Linked DNA regions of [Eubacterium] eligens ATCC 27750. The protein of the gene in region 1 interacts with the protein of each later gene in a pairwise test. Links are inferred from orthologs where the notes say so. Each region holds a gene or a part of one and is shown on either strand. Other genes may lie near its edges.

Region 1 (8,537 bases):
TAAAGAGTCTGATGGTCTTATTCTGCTTACTAATGATGGTGATATGATGGACAGGCTGCTTCGTTCCGTTAATGGTCATGAGAAGGAATATATCGTTTCAGTTAATAAACCAATAAACAAAGACTTTATAAAGAGAATGTCAGGGGGGATATATCTTAAGGAACTCGACAGAACTACAAGAAAATGTGTTGTGGAAAAGATATCAGACAGGACATTCAGAATTATTCTTACACAGGGGCTTAACAGACAGATAAGAAGAATGTGTGCGGAATGTGGATATAGTGTAACTAAACTGACAAGAATAAGGATTATGAATGTGGAATTAGGGGATTTAAAGACTGGTGAGTACAGGGAACTGGACGGTAAAGAGCTTAATACACTTTATGAGAAGATATATAAGTAAGCAGTAAAAGCTTATATAAGCAGATTTTAATAGTCGATATATAAGCGGCATATAAGGAGCGGATTATGGATTTATTACAGGAATATTCAGAACTTAAGAAGACGATAGATTATCATATGGACAGATATTACAATCAGGACGAGCCGGAGATAAGCGATTATGAGTATGATAAGCTTATGATAAGGCTTAAAGAGATTGAGAAAGAACATCCGGAATGGGTGACATCTGATTCACCTTCACAGAAGATTGGTGGAACTGTCAAAAGAGAAGCCGGAGTTAAGGTCACACATAATGTACCTATGCTGTCTATTGAAGATGTGTTTTCAGAAGATGCGGTGTGTGCATGGGTTGATAAGGTTCATGCCATGCATCCTGACTGCACATTTTCAGTAGAGACTAAGATTGACGGTTTAAGCATGAGTTTAAGATATGTAAAAGAAGCAGATGGGAAGCTGCATTTGCATTTGGCAGAGACAAGAGGAGATGGTCTTATTGGTGAGGATGTGACAGCTAATGCAAGGGTAGTGGGGGATGTGTTACAAGTTATTGACCTTCCTTATGATTCACTAGAACTTCGTGGCGAAGTGTATATGAGCCATGAAGATTTTGAAAAATATAATGAAGAACAGGAAAGACTTGAGAAAAAAACAGCTGCTAATCCCAGAAATCTTGCGGCCGGAACATTAAGACAGCTTGATACTTCAATTACGAAGAAGCGAGGTCTTAAGATATTTATCTTTAATGTACAGGACGGACCTGATGAGATTATGGAAAGCCACGGCAGGGGAATGGATATATTAAAGGCAGCAGGTGTACCGGTTGTATATCATAAGATATGTAAGACTAAGGAAGAGGTTGTCAGAGCAATTGATGAGATAGGAAGAATGAGAGAAGAACTTCCATATGACATTGACGGTGCTGTTGTAAAGATTGACCATATTGCCTTCAGACAGGAGTTTCCAGCAGGAAGCAAGTATTCAAGCGGTCATATTGCATACAAATATCCGCCGGAAGAAAAGGTTATTGTTATGGATGATATTCTTGTGGATGTGGGAAGAACAGGAAAACTTACATTTACAGGAATATTCCATGATCCAGAAACCGGAAAGCCTGCCAGACTGTGTGGTACAAGTGTATCAAGAGCAACTCTTCATAATCAGGATTATATTACACAGATGAATGTAGGAATTGGAGGAGAATATAAGCTGTTTAAGAGTGGTGAGATTATTCCTAAACTTAATGGCTGCGTAAAGGCACCTGAGCATGTGTTTGAAGCACCAAAGGTATGTCCTGTATGTGGAGAGCCTCTTATAAGAGAAGAGGATACAGCAGATATAAGATGCGTCAATCCTTCATGTGCAGCACAGTTGTCAAGAACAGTAGCATATTTTACATCTCTTGACTGCATGAATATCATGGGGCTTGGTGAAACTCTAGTGGATGCTCTCATAAAAGATGGTTATATACACAATTATGCTGATATATATGCATTGAAAGAACACCGTGATGAACTTATTGAGAAGGGAATCATAGGAAAAGAGAAGAATACTGATAAGCTGCTTGCAGCTATTGAGAAATCTAAAGAGAACACACCAGACAGACTGCTTACTGCACTTGGAATAAGAAATGTCGGCAAGAATACAGCCAAGCAGATTATGAATTATTATGATAATCTTATGGAACTTGCTGATGCAGGTGAGGAAGAACTGCAGAATATTCCGGATATAGGCGCAACTACAGCTAAATGTATACATGACTTTTTCCATGATGAGGCTAATATTGAATTGCTGGAAAGGCTAAAACAGTCAGGTCTTAATATGCAGATGCCAGAGAAGAAAGAAATGTCAGATAAGCTTGAAGGAAAGACGATTGTTGTAACAGGAAGCTTTGATAATTACAGCCGTAAGGATATGGAAGAACTGATTGTTTCTAATGGAGGCAAAGCAACAGGAAGTGTCAGCAAAAAAACTGATTATCTAGTTGCAGGTGAGGCAGCAGGCTCTAAGCTTGATAAGGCTAATTCACTGGGGGTTAAGGTGCTTACGATTGATGAATTTATGGAAATGATAAAGTAAAGAAAATTTTTATGCAGTTATTAAAGATGATATGATATAATCAGACAGCAATGATAACAGAAAGAAGGAACAGTAATGCCAATTAAGATTCAGAGTGATTTACCAGCTAAAGCAGAATTGGAAGAAGAAAATATATTCGTCATGGACGAAAACAGAGCTATTTCACAGAATATAAGACCTTTGGAGATAATAGTTCTTAATCTTATGCCTATAAAGCAGGATACAGAATTACAGCTTTTAAGAGGTTTATCTAATACACCTTTACAGATAGATGTTACATTTTTACAGATGTCATCACATGTTTCAAAGAATACCTCAGCTTCACATATTAAAAAGTTTTATCAGACTTTTGAAGAAATTAAGAATAATAATTATGATGGAATGATTATTACGGGAGCACCTGTCGAGAAGCTTGACTTTGAAGAGGTTAATTACTGGGATGAACTTATAACAGTAATGGAGTGGTCTAATAAGCATGTTACATCAACAATTCATATATGCTGGGGTGCGCAGGCAGGATTGTATTACCATTATGGTATTAAGAAGGAATTACTTCCGAAGAAGCTGTCAGGTGTGTACAAGCACAGGGTTATGAATAGAAAAGAGCCTTTAGTAAGAGGCTTTGATGATGTATTCATGGCACCACATTCAAGATATACACAGGCAAGCAGACAGCAGATTCTTGACAATCCAAGACTTAAAGTACTTGCAGATTCAGATGAGGCAGGAATATATATTGTTCTTGGTGATGGCGGGAAAGAGATTTTTGTTATGGGACACCCTGAATATGACAGATTAACTCTTGATCAGGAATATAAGCGTGATATTGACAAAGGAATTGAGCCTGACCTTCCGGTAAATTATTATCCTGATGACGACTGCAACAGAAAACCATTGCTCTCATGGAGAAGCCACGCCAACAATCTCTATACTAACTGGTTGAATTATTATGTATACCAGATAACTCCTTATGACCTTAATGAAAGTTATGATAATTACTGTATTTAAGAGGGGTGTAGATACTTTTGTTTTGTTGAACTATTGAAATAAATATATGAAAGATTGAAACAGATAGGTGTTGACAAAACATAAAATAATGTATATATTTTTATGATAAAGAATATACTGTTAATTAGCATAGTTATTATTGAGGTCGGAAATGGTTCCCGACACACTCTTCGGAGTACCTGAGATGATGGATACACCGCCCATCCAATAATAATTATGCTTTTTTATTTATAAGATAGCTGTAATGGGCTTATACAGGAGAACACAATGTCAAAAGAACAAGTACTAGAAGAATTATTAAAAATGATAAAAGAGGGAAATATTACAGATTACGATGCAGAATTAGCTTCATACGGGATGTATACATCCCACCCTTTAAAAATCGCCAATGCCATGTTATAATCATTAATCATCAGAAACGGAGATAAGAATATGAGCGTAGTAACAAAAAAGTCAAAGTGCAGAATTCTTAAATTAGCATCAATGCTTGCGGTAACGATGGGGATTATAATGGCATTTTATGCGTTTTATATTATGTCGGATCTATATTCATTTTCAACAACAGAGCAGGGAAAGGCATTATATATGATTGTTAGGCTGCTGAACATAGCATTTTTAGCAGTTATTGTTGAGGGAGTTTACTTTGCAATTGCAGGATTTTATGGAATGACCAATATAGGTGCTGTTGATGCAGTTAATAAAATCAAAGTTTATGGAATTGTTATGACTATAGCAGGAGTTGTTGATTTAATAATAGTATTTGTGGTATCTAAGTATTCAATAACTGGTAACATGCTGATTCTTATATGCCTTCCGGTTGTAATAGGAATTATGTATTTAGGTGGCGCATTTTATAATGAGAAGCTTATAAAGAATAATAATGGTGTGGAAGGTGATGGCAATGATTGATCCGAATGGAATAATGCCACTTAATTTCTTCAAATACAAGGGTGTGTATACAGGACAGCACAATGGAATGAGATATATGCTTAAGCAGACAGGAGAAAAGCCTGATTTAAAGCTTTCTGCGTGCGTGTGGCGCGGGCCATATGCTTCATGTGCTGTTAAGGAAGAAGATAAGACAACAGAGATATTTGAACTGACAGAAGATGGTCGTCTTGCTGCCGTGGAATGGATAAGGCAGCAGTACGAATCCAGACTTGACTATTGGAAAGCGGCACCGTCTATAAAGGACGCTGTTCCGATTGTTCATGAATAAAGAGAATAATATATACAATGCAGCATATGGCGGCACCGGTAAGCAGGAGAGTGTATTCTTCTGCTTCTTTTATTATAAGACCAAATACAATGCGGCATATAATTCTTGATGAAAATATAGATATGACCGCAATACATAATGGCACAATTATACTGCCAAACGGGTCTGGCTGGATGTTCAGCTTCTTGTATATATTAAAAATGTAAAGCAGACTCATGCATATGTTGCTAATAAGAACACCATACAGATAACCGGTTATGCCAAGCTTTGGAATAAGCAGAAATACACAGGCAAGCCGGATGATAATTCCGGTTATATTAATTATGAATGTAAGGGCGGTATGTCCCATGCCATTAGTCACGCTTGTAAGGCTGATTTTTAAGTAGAGGAAAGGACACAGCCATGAAAGAATGCAGGTGTATATGTATACAGAGTCTTCGTGGAACATCATTGCACCGAGGCGCGCACCATAGTTAATGAATAAAAATATGCTTATAATGCCGAGACTTAAACACATGGAAACTGTTCTTTTTACTGTCACAGCAAGATGGTCAGACAGGACATTCGAACTTTCATCAGATACCTTTGGAAGAAGCATAAGTGCAAATGAATTAGCTGCCGTACATGGGAAAAGCACCAGAGGAAGAGCCATTCCTGTAAGTATACCAAACTGGCTTATCGCGTTATCTTTGGTCAGTCCATGCATGCACAGGATTGCAGGAATAAGAATTGCTTCCGCACCCTCAAGCAGATGCAGAACAGTCTGATTGGCGTTAATTGGAAATGCATATTTAACAATATATCTGTATTCACGGAGTGAACAGGAGAGCTTCTGCATCATGCTTTTATTATGAATGGAACGGAAAAACAGCGGAATAGCACAGTATGTGGCAGCTGCAAATTCACCGAATATATTACCGGTAACAGCGTCAGCAATGGATATTGTTGATACATTTTTTATGCGCACATAAAGTATAATAGTGCCAATACGCACAAGCTGTTCGACAAGCTGTGAGGAGGCTGGCAGAAAAGATTCCTTCTGACTGTAATAGTAATTAGACAAGCAGTTATGTATGCACATGAATGGCAGAGAGATTGCAGTTATACGGATTATTCCCTCACAGCGGCTTTCCATAAATATATGGTTTGCAATGAAATCGCTGAATATAAGAAATAAAAGCATAACGGCAATTGAAAGAGAAATAGTAATCTTTAATACGCAGAAAAGCCATTTTAGAGATGGAGATGATGCTGAATATTTTGAAACAGCTACAGAAAATCCACTGCAGCATACTGCAAATGCAAGCGCAATAAGAGGCATGCACATCTGGAAAAGTCCGACTCCTGCAGCACCTGTATAATTAGTGAGAAGTATTCGAAAATAAAACCCGAGCAATTTTGATAGAATGCCGGCAAATGTAAGGATTATGGCGGATTTGAATATGCCACCTTTTAAGGATAATTTATTATTCATAGCAGATACCGCAGATAGACTTATTAACAATATATGCCCTGCCTGAATACAATATTATAAGGAATTACAGGGCGGAAATATAATGATATATATGGACAATGCGGCGACAACTGCTATCAGAAAAGAAGTGGCTGAAGCAATGCTTCCATATCTTTTGGGAGATTATGGAAACCCGTCAGGTGTGTATAGGTTGTCTGAAAAAGCTAAAAATGTTGTAGAGGAATCAAGAGGTATTATTGCAGATATAATAAATGCTGACAGAAATGAAATATTTTTCACCTCTGGTGGAACGGAAGGGGATAACTGGGCAGTTAAAGCAGAGAGTCTGAAAAGAAAACAGGGACATATAATAGTAAGTTCAATAGAACACCATGCGGTGACGGAATCGGCACTGTGGCTTAAGAATTATGGAATAGATGTCACATTTGCACCAGTTGATGAGCAGGGAATTGTTAAGCTGGAACAGTTAGAAAAAATGATTAGAAATGATACATTTTTAGTGTCAGTTATGCTTGCTAATAATGAAATTGGAACTATCCAGCCGATAGAAAATGTATGTGAAATTGCGCATGAGTATGGTGCAAAGGTTCATTCTGATGCAGTGGCGGCATTTGGACATATTGATGTTGATGTGAAAAAGCTGGGTGTGGATTTCTTAAATGTAAGCGGACATAAGATATGCGGACCAAAGGGCGTAGGATTTCTGTATGTCAGGGGCGGAAAGCCAGAACGGTTCATGCATGGAGGCGGACAGGAGAACGGACTTAGGGCAGGCACTGAAAATGTAGCTGGGATTGCAGGACTTGCAACAGCAGCAAGAATTGCTTATGAAACTCTTTCTGACAGGGCAAGGCAGGAAAAGAGAATTAGTGACTATATGATTAAGAGAATACTAAGAGAAATTCCTTATTCAAGGCTTAATGGAAGCAGGGAATGCCGCGTTACAGGTAATATGAATTTCAGCTTTCAGTATGTTAATGGCGGAATGCTTGTTGTAATGCTTAATAAGCAGGGGATATGCGTGTCTGCAGGTTCAGCATGTACATCTAATTCAGGAAAGCCATCACATGTCCTTCTTGCACTTGGACTTGATGAAAAAATAGCAGAAGGTTCACTAAGACTGACAATTAACCATACAATTACACACAGGGAAGCTGATTATGTGGTTGAGTGTATTAAGAAAGATGTTGCCAGACTGCGGGAATTGGCTTAATATTAATATATCAGACAGTTACGGAGGTTAAAATAATATGTGGTACGAAGAAGCGGTGTTTTATCAGGTATTTCCACTTGGATTTTGTGATGGATTAAGAGACAACGACGGGGTGATGAACAGATGCATATCAGAATTTGCAGACTGGATACCGCATTTGCAGAAGTTAGGAACTGATGCGGTGTATTTTTCTCCAATTTTTGAGAGCGATTATCATGGCTATGATACAAGGGATTACCGTGTGATAGATAAAAGAATAGGAACTAATAAGAATTTTGCAGAGCTTGTGTCAAAGCTGCATGAGGCAGGAATAAAGGTAGTCATTGACGGTGTGTTTAATCATGTCGGAAGGGGCTTCTTTGCATTTAAGGATGTATGTGAGAAAAAATGGGATTCTGCCTATAAGGACTGGTTTAACATCAGCTTTGATGGCAATTCACCATATAATGACGGCTTCTGGTATGAGGGATGGGAAGGATATTACAATCTTGTGAAGCTCAATCTGAACAATCAGGATGTGGTTAATTACCTTATTGAGTCGGTGCGTGGCTGGGTTAATGAATTTGATATTGATGGAATAAGACTTGATGTTGCGTACTGCCTTAACAGGGATTTTATGAAGCGTTTAAGATACGAGACAGACCAGATGAAGCAGGAGTTTTTCCTTGTAGGAGAAATGCTTCACGGTGATTACAACACAATTGTGGGTGATGAGTGCCTGCACAGTGCAACTAATTATGAGTGCTATAAGGGACTGTACTCAAGCTTTAATTCAATGAATATGTTCGAGATTGCACACAGCATAGAAAGGCAGTTTGGAAAAGAACCATGGTGTCTGTATACAGGAAAACATCTGCTTACATTTGTTGATAACCATGATGTTTCAAGGATTGCCAGCACACTTACTAACAAAGCACATCTGCCGCTTATATATGCCCTTATGTTCGGTATGCCGGGAATTCCATGTATATATTATGGAAGTGAATGGGGTTGCGAGGCAGTTAAGGGCAGCGGCAATGACAATATTCTGCGTCCGGCGTTTGATAAGCCGGAATACAACGAGCTGACTGATACAATAAGTTCATTAGGACAAATGTATCATAACAGCAGGGCATTAAGCTATGGTGATTACACAAAGAAAGTGC
Region 2 (8,574 bases), 530 kb from region 1 along the record:
AGATTATCAATTCAGCTTATGGCTAATGGATATAAGCCACACCCAATTGCTGTCGATAATTACTTTGTTGAAAGAGAGCAGACACCTATTGATGAGAATGGTGATTACAATTATGAAGACCTTCATGCAGTAGACATTGAACTTTTTAATAAGCATATGACCAGACTTCTTAACGGAGAAAAAGTGGAGCTGCCGGAATTTAACTTTAAGTTCGGAAGAAAGGAATATAACGGTAATTTCTTACAGTTAGGGGAAGAGGATGTTCTTGTAATAGAAGGAATCCATTGCCTTAATGATGAATTATCATATTCACTTCCAATAGATAGTAAGTTCAAGATATATATCAGTGCACTTACACAGCTTAATGTAGATGAACATAACAGGGTATCAACTACAGATGGAAGACTTTTAAGAAGGCTTGTAAGAGATTACAGGACAAGAGGAGCATCTGCAAAGAAGACTCTTTCAATGTGGGAGTCTGTAAGAAGAGGCGAAGAGAAGAACATCTTCCCATTCCAGGAGCAGGCGGATGTTATGTTTAACTCAGCAATGCCATATGAACCATGTGTATTAAAACCATTCGTTGAGCCTATACTTTTCCAGGTAACAGAAGCTGACCCTGAATATCAGGAAGCAAACAGGCTGCTTAAGTTCATGAACTATTTCCTTCCATGCGGCTACGAGAACGTACCAATCGATTCTATATTACGGGAATTCGTAGGCGGAGGATGTTTCAAGGTGTGATGATTGTAAATAAAAACACCCAGGGCTTAGTGCTCTGGGTGTCTGCTTTCAAGTGAATTTCTGTATTCACGGGACATCTCAAAAAGACTTGCGACATAGCCTGGGGTCTTTTTATTGATGTTATCTTTAATTGTTTCAAGCATTTCAATATACTGTTCAAGAATGTTGCTGATTGCAGAGCTGTTAGTCAAACATATCTGTTCCCACATTTCAGGAGAAGAAGCTGCAACTCTTGACATGTCACGAAAGCAACCTGCGGCAAGTAACTGCATATGCTTTTCTTCGTCATCATTATCTGATACTACATGAACGAGTGCAGTTGATAAAAGATGTGGAACATGGCTTATGGCGGCTACTGATTTATCGTGTACATGATAGTCCATGACAATAGGGTTCATGCCAACATCTGATGCAAATTGTTTCATGAATTCGATTTTTTCAGGCTTGGTTTCTTTGGTCGGTGTGATTATGTACCTTGCACCTTTTATAATTGATGAACTTGAATTTTCATAACCTGTTTTTTCGGAGCCGGCCATAGGATGTCCACCAATAAAGCGGTCATTAAGTCCTAATGAATCTGCTGCTTCATGTATGATAGTCTTGACACTCCCAACGTCAGTAATTATGCAGTCCGGATTGGCAATGGCTTTTAATTTTGTAAGATATTCTGTGATAGTAATTACAGGTGTGCATAACAGGATTATGTCACACTGTGTAAATGTTTCATCTACCGCAGGTGCGGCAACATCAACAATACCATCAGCAACCGCGGCTTTAACCGGTTCTAGATGTCTGCTTGTGGCAGTTATATGATAATCCCTGCCACTTTCTTTAAGGGCATGGGCTAAGGCTCCTGCAATGAGTCCGAAACCTATGAATCCAACCTTTGTCTTCATATGTTATAACCTCCATGTAAGAAATATTAATATTCATGTGAATAGTGGTATTTTAACACTTTAAAGCGATAATGTAAAGGCGGCTATTTAATTGACAAATTAAAGTGATGTGTGTAGAATGTTTTTATGCGTTTTTAAGGAGGAATGTGTTATGTCGGCAGTATATAACCACAAAACAGTTGAAAAGAAGTGGCAGCAGATATGGCAGGATGAAAAAGCCTTTGCTGCAACTAATGATTATTCAAAACCAAAGTATTATGCACTTGTGGAGTTCCCATATCCATCAGGACAGGGGCTTCATGTAGGTCATCCAAGACCATATACAGCGCTTGATATCGTAGCAAGAAAGAGAAGAATGCAGGGATATAATGTTTTATATCCAATGGGTTGGGATGCATTTGGTCTTCCAACAGAGAACTATGCTATTAAGAACAAGATTCACCCTAAGATAGTTACTAAGAATAATATAGATCATTTTAAGGAACAGCTTCAGTCAATTGGTTATTCATTTGACTGGGACAGAGAGATTAATACTACAGATCCTGATTATTATAAGTGGACTCAGTGGATTTTCCTTAAGCTTTTTAAGGCTGGACTTGCATATAAGCAGGAGATGCCTATCAACTGGTGTACTTCATGTAAGGTAGGTCTTGCTAATGAAGAAGTAGTTAATGGTGTATGTGAAAGATGTGGTTCACCTGTTGTCCGTAAGGTCAAGAGTGAGTGGATGCTTAAGATTACTGATTATGCAGATAAGCTTATAGAAGGACTTGACCATGTCGATTATATCGAGAGAGTTAAGACACAGCAGAAGAACTGGATTGGACGTTCTACAGGTGCTGAGGTTGATTTTGCAATTGCTGGTAAGGAAGATAAGTTAAGAATATATACAACAAGATGCGATACACTTTTCGGTGTTACTTATATGGTTGTATCACCAGAGCATCCATATCTTGATAAGTATAAGGATGAGATTAAGAACTGGGATGAAATAGAAAGCTATAGAGAGCAGGCTTCAAGAAAGTCAGATTTCGAGAGAGCAGAGCTTGCAAAGGATAAGACAGGTGTAGAGATTGACGGACTTAAGGCAGTTAATCCGGTTAATGGCAAGGAAGTTCCAATCTGGGTATCAGATTATGTACTTATGAGCTATGGTACAGGTGCTATCATGGCTGTTCCTGCTCACGATGAAAGAGACTGGGAGTTTGCCAAGAAATTTAACCTTCCTATCATTCAGGTTGTAGCAAAGAACGGTGAAGAAGTTGATGTTAATGAGGCAGCATTTACAGATGTAGCAACAGGTGTTCTTATTAATTCGGATTTCATTAACGGACTTGAAGTTAAAGAAGCTAAGGAAAAGATGATTGAATTCCTTACAGAAAAGGGAATTGGTAATGCAAAGGTTAATTATAAGCTCCGTGACTGGGTATTCTCTCGTCAGAGATACTGGGGAGAGCCTATTCCAATTGTTCATTGTGACAAATGTGGCTATGTTCCAGTTGATGAGAGCGAACTTCCATTACTTCTTCCAGAGGTAGAAAGTTATATGCCTACAGATAATGGAGAATCACCTCTTGCAGCCATGACAGACTGGGTTAATACAACATGCCCATGCTGTGGCGGACCAGCTAAGAGAGAGACTGATACAATGCCTCAGTGGGCTGGATCATCATGGTATTTCTTAAGATATACAGATCCACATAACACAGAGACACTCGCAAGTCAGGAAGCACTTAAGTACTGGCTTCCGGTAGACTGGTATAATGGAGGAATGGAGCATACAACATTACACTTACTCTATTCAAGATTCTGGCACAGATTCCTTTACGACCAGAAGGTTGTACCTTGCCCAGAGCCATATCAGAAGAGAACATCCCACGGTATGATTCTAGGTGAGAACGGCGAGAAGATGAGTAAGTCAAGAGGCAATGTTGTTAATCCTGATGATATCGTAAGAGATTATGGTGCAGATACATTAAGAACATACGAGATGTTTATCGGTGCATTTGACGCAGCAGCTTCATGGTCAGAGGATGGCGTTAAGGGCTGCCGCAGATTCTTAGACAGAGTATGGAAGCTTCAGGATATAATGACTGATGAGGAAGGTTTCTCTAAGGAATTTGAGACAAAGATGCATCAGACAATTAAGAAAGTTTCATTTGATTATGAGAATCTGAAATACAATACAGCTATTGCACAGCTCATGACTATGCTCAATGATTTCAGCAAGGCAGGTAAGATTACTAAGGGAGAACTCAAGACATACCTTATCTTACTTAATCCGGTTGCTCCACACATTACAGAAGAGATGTGGGAAGCAATCGGCGAGAACGGAAGAGTATATCAGCAGACATGGCCTGAATACGATGAAGCTAAGACAGTTGAGTCAATGGTTGAGATAGCAGTCCAGATTAATGGAAAGACTAAGGCTACTATCAATATTGCAAAGGATGCTGACAAGGACAGTGTAATTGCTGCAGCTAAGGAAGCACTTGGAAGCAGGCTTTCTGGTAACATTATTAAAGAAATATATGTACCGGGAAGAATTGTTAATATTGTTGCAAAGTAATTAAGAATAATAAAATATTAATTCATATTAAGAAGAGAGAGAAGCTCAGGCAGAAGCCTGAGCTCTTTTTCGCTTAGCTGCCCAGACATACTGTTGATGACTAACTGACAATCTTCTTTTGTGAAGGTTATACCGGATTTCTTAGCTTTATCATTGATTGCAAACAGAAGAGGGATGATTTCATCATTTTTCTTTCCCTGGGATAAAGTCTTGAATTCGTTGAGAAGAAGCTGCTTTCTAAAATCTAATTCTGACATAAAATCCTCCAAATATTAAAGATTAAGATTGTTTAACTGTTCTGTATAAGCTTCATACATTTTTTGCTGGGCAGGATTAAGAAAACTATTACTGCCATTCTGATCACGATTTAAAATGTTGAACAAATCGGACATTTTATTATAGTTCTTAAAATTACTCAGAATATTCCGGAGATTGTCTGGACAGTAAGTAAGAATAACATTCATGATATTTTCATCTGAAAGTATATCCTGTATGGAACTGTTTAAAGAAAGGTGGGGCTTTGCAGAACATGCCGCAATACGAAGGCTTTCCGGGCGGCTGTAATAGTTCATTGTACATGAAAATTCATATGCACGGAGCAGAGGACTGAGTGTCTGCTGGGTATTAAATTCCATAAAAGGAAGAATTGCTTTGGCAAGCTGTATGAATTGTGGCAGTGTCTGCATATCAAATTCTGTTATGGGAAGTTCTTTCATGTGAACTCTCGGCGGAATATTTTATTCTATATATATTAGGTTATATGTCTTAATTATTCCTATAAGTCTTAGCAATTAATAAATAAGCCCATATAATATATAAAAAAGGAATTATGATATGGTAATTAATATGGATGTTCAGGACAATGGCAATATACTTGTTGAAGAAGAGAATACCATATATGAAATAGATGGAAAATGTATGATGGAACGAAATAATAATTAATATATAAGGGCTGCCGTTTAAGGCAGCCCCATATTAAATAATTACTGGCATCCGCATCCACTGTTGCATCCACATCCGCTGTTGCATCCGCAACCAAAGCCATTGAGGAAGTTAGTTCCATTGCCACAGCCACAGCATAAGAAGAGGAGAATTATAATCCAGAAGGAATTGCAACCATTTCCATAACCATTGTTGCATCCACATCCGTTATTTCCGTCAAAGAGGAGAAGGAGAATGATAATCCATACAATAGAATTGCAGTTATCTCCACATCCGCCGCATCCTCCGCAGTTTGTTGCTGCTAAATCACTCATGTAAAAGTCCTCCAAAATTAATCTACAATACAATATTATGGCTTACAGCATGACCCTGTTACACAGTATATGAAAATTTTATTGCAATCTTTAGGAAATTATTATATTCTAAATATAGTGCGTTTAAATGGAAAAGCACTATAAATATTAGCAAAGAGTGGGATGAATATTATGAAAGTATCGGTTATTATACCTTCACTGAATCCTGATAATAAGCTTGTAGCTGTAGTTGATGCTTTACTTGAAGAAGGCTTTAAGGACATCATTATTGTTAATGATGGAAGTGATGAGGAACATATGGCTCCTTTTAATGAAGTAGCAGCACATAGTGAATGTACAATTCTTACACATGAAGTTAACAAGGGAAAAGGAAGAGGCTTGAAGACTGCATTTGAATTCTGCCTTGAGAATAGAAAAGATATTGATGGAGTTGTGACAGTAGATGGTGATAATCAGCATCGTGCCAAAGATATTAAGAAATGCAGTGAAACTATGGTCAGTACAGGAAATGTCGTTTTAGGCGTAAGGGATTTTACTGGTGATGATGTACCGGCAAGAAGTAAATTTGGCAATAATATGACTAGTGGAGTATTTAAGGTGCTTTGCAGATTGAATATTTCGGACACACAGACCGGCTTAAGAGCAATACCTTACAAGTACCTTGAGACATTTGACAAGGTAGAAGGCGAACGATTTGAGTATGAGACTAATATGCTGCTTGCTTTCAAAAAGTATAATATTGGATTTCAGGAAGAATCGATAGAAACTGTGTACATAGAAGATAATTCATCATCACATTTTAATCCTGTCAAAGATTCAATTAAGATATACAAAGTGATATTTAAATATTTATTTAAAAGCACAGGCATGAAATATGTAGGAAGCTCTATTGCTTCGTGGGCTATAGATAATATAATATTTAATGTGCTTGAATTTGTGCTTATAGGGCTTACAGTCAGCTTAAGAATATTCATAAGTACAGCAGCGGCAAGAGTGCTTTCATCAGTTTTTAATTTCTCGCTTAACAGAAATGCAGTATTTAAATCACAGTCCGGTCTTAAACAGACGGTGGTAAGATATTACATTTTATGGTTCTGTCAGCTTGCTTGTTCTTATGCTTTGGTGTATATTGCTACAAAGCTGCTGGCATTAAGCATTGTGCTTTCAGGAATTGCCAAGATAATAATTGATCTTGCATTGTTCTTTGTAAGTTATCAGATTCAGAAAAGATGGGTTTTTAAGTAACGGTTTAGGAGGAAGTTATAGTGGCAAAAAGAAAGAATAATATTGACGATATAGATATCGTTGATGATTTTGAACTTGAAGATATTGATGATTTTGATCCGTTTGATGTTTTAGATGACAGCTATGAAGATGAAAAGTCGTATGGTAACGATAAGCCACAGGGTGGCAATACATCTAATAGAAGAAATAAAAATAAAAAGAAGAATCCAGTTCTTGTATGGGCAGGAAGAGTCGGTGCGACACTTTTGTCAACTATTCTTATTCTGGTGATATTTCTGTATGCTGTTATGGCAATGCTTGTGTATGGACCATCTAAGACAGCAAAGATTCAGTTTGTACTTTCTGTACAGGAGACAAGTGCAATAGGATTTCTTGCTAACTGGTTCTGCTCTCAGGATGAGATAGACCAGATTAAGGCCAATAACGCAATTAAAGATACAGATGAGATAACAGATGCGGGACTTGTAAATATTGATACAGCAGCCCAGGATCCAGAAACTCCTGATATTGAGATTGTGGACGTAAAGGGCGCTACATATTCTGGAAAACTCATGATTGTAAAAGATCCAAGCAGATTATTTGTGGGAACAGTTCCTGAATTTACCAATGGAAATGGAATGGTTGTTGCAGATATTGCAAAGAGATATGATGCAATCGGCGGAGTTAATGGCGGAGAATTTGTTGATGGGGAAACAACTTATACAGCAATGCCGATTGGTCTTGTAATGAAAGACGGAGAGATTCTTAATGATAATGGCGGAACATCTCATGTTACCGGAATTACATTTGATAATAAGCTTGTTCTTGGTAATATGAATGCTGCAAAGGCAAAGGAACTTAATATAAGAGACTGCGTAAGCATAAGCAATCATATTGGTCCATTTCTTATTGTTAATGGAGAGGCTCAGGATATTGTTGGTATTGCAGGGGGAACTAATCCAAGAACTGCCATAGGACAGACAGCAGATGGAAAGATTCTTCTTCTTGCAGTAGATGGAAGACAGCCTAACAGTATAGGTGCTACATTTTCAGACCTACAGGATATTATGGCACAGTATGGAGCTGTAAATGCATCTACAATGGACGGTGGAACATCAACACAGATGTATTATGATGGGGAAGTAATAAATGTACCATATTCACCAACAGGCCCAAGAAGCTGTCCGACAGCATTTTTAATTAAGTAAGGAGGAGAGTAGTATGCCAAGAAATAATAAAAGAAAAAAGAAGCTTTCAAATTTTAAAAAATTCTTATGTATATACTGTGGAATTCTTCTTCTTGCAGGTGTGATTACATTAATTATGCTTCATAGTCTTTTAAAAGATTATGAAGAGGGAATGCCGTCAGGAGCAATGGATAAGATTGTGAATCAGTTTACTCCTGATGGTATTGGAAAGCTTTTATCAGATAATAGTGTGAAAGTAAATGAGTTTGAAACAAATGATACAATAACATCATATTTTACGGATAAGTTAAATGACGGTACAGTATCATATAAGAAGAAGGCTGGTGAATATTCTGAAAAAACTCCTGTGTATGTAGTATATGCGGGTGATACGCCGATAGCAAAGGTTGAACTTAAATCAGCAGGAAAGAATGCACATAAATTTAATAAATGGACTCTTGGAACTGTTTCTTTTGGAGATTTTACAAAGAACCTTGCAGAAGTTAAAATAACAGCTCCAACAGGTGCTGATGTTTATATTAATGGAGTACAGGTTACTGATACATACAAGACAGAGTCAGAAGTTAAGTTTGCACCTTGTCTGCATGTGTCTGATTATGTTACGGTACCAACTAATGATGTGTATGATGTAGGACAGCTTATAGCACAGCCGGATATAACAGCAAAGCTTAATGGTA

The links.
Region 2: the proteins of ligA (region 1) and leuS interact in binary tests that used the Escherichia coli proteins (3 or more experiments, as listed by UniProt). The link is inferred for [Eubacterium] eligens ATCC 27750 from one-to-one orthologs.

The regions. Positions count from the first base shown.
Region 1 is NC_012778.1:1,206,888-1,215,424, reverse strand. Bases 1-2,973 are described here. They hold ligA (NAD-dependent DNA ligase LigA), read left to right. Parts: upstream 1-468; coding sequence 469-2,478; downstream 2,479-2,973. Other genes in these bases: metA (homoserine O-acetyltransferase MetA), read left to right, coding at 2,554-2,973; EUBELI_RS05815 (pseudouridine synthase), read left to right, coding at 1-403. Outside these bases: more of metA, read left to right, coding at 2,974-3,486; EUBELI_RS14805 (hypothetical protein), read left to right, coding at 3,754-3,888; EUBELI_RS05800 (hypothetical protein), read left to right, coding at 3,919-4,395; EUBELI_RS05795 (hypothetical protein), read left to right, coding at 4,388-4,705; EUBELI_RS05790 (oligosaccharide flippase family protein), read right to left, coding at 4,671-6,179; EUBELI_RS05785 (cysteine desulfurase family protein), read left to right, coding at 6,262-7,392; EUBELI_RS05780 (alpha-amylase family glycosyl hydrolase), read left to right, coding at 7,430-8,537. UniProt on the Escherichia coli protein: DNA ligase that catalyzes the formation of phosphodiester linkages between 5'-phosphoryl and 3'-hydroxyl groups in double-stranded DNA using NAD as a coenzyme and as the energy source for the reaction.
Region 2 is NC_012778.1:679,499-688,072, forward strand. What follows is about bases 1,491-4,500. They hold leuS (leucine--tRNA ligase), read left to right. Parts: upstream 1,491-1,791; coding sequence 1,792-4,209; downstream 4,210-4,500. Other genes in these bases: EUBELI_RS03255 (prephenate dehydrogenase), read right to left, coding at 1,491-1,640; EUBELI_RS03265 (hypothetical protein), read right to left, coding at 4,227-4,466; EUBELI_RS03270 (hypothetical protein), read right to left, coding at 4,482-4,500. In the rest of the region: EUBELI_RS03250 (nucleoside kinase), read left to right, coding at 1-744; more of EUBELI_RS03255, read right to left, coding at 771-1,490; more of EUBELI_RS03270, read right to left, coding at 4,501-4,925; EUBELI_RS03275 (hypothetical protein), read right to left, coding at 5,193-5,465; EUBELI_RS03280 (glycosyltransferase), read left to right, coding at 5,637-6,710; EUBELI_RS03285 (phosphodiester glycosidase family protein), read left to right, coding at 6,731-7,897; EUBELI_RS03290 (hypothetical protein), read left to right, coding at 7,911-8,574.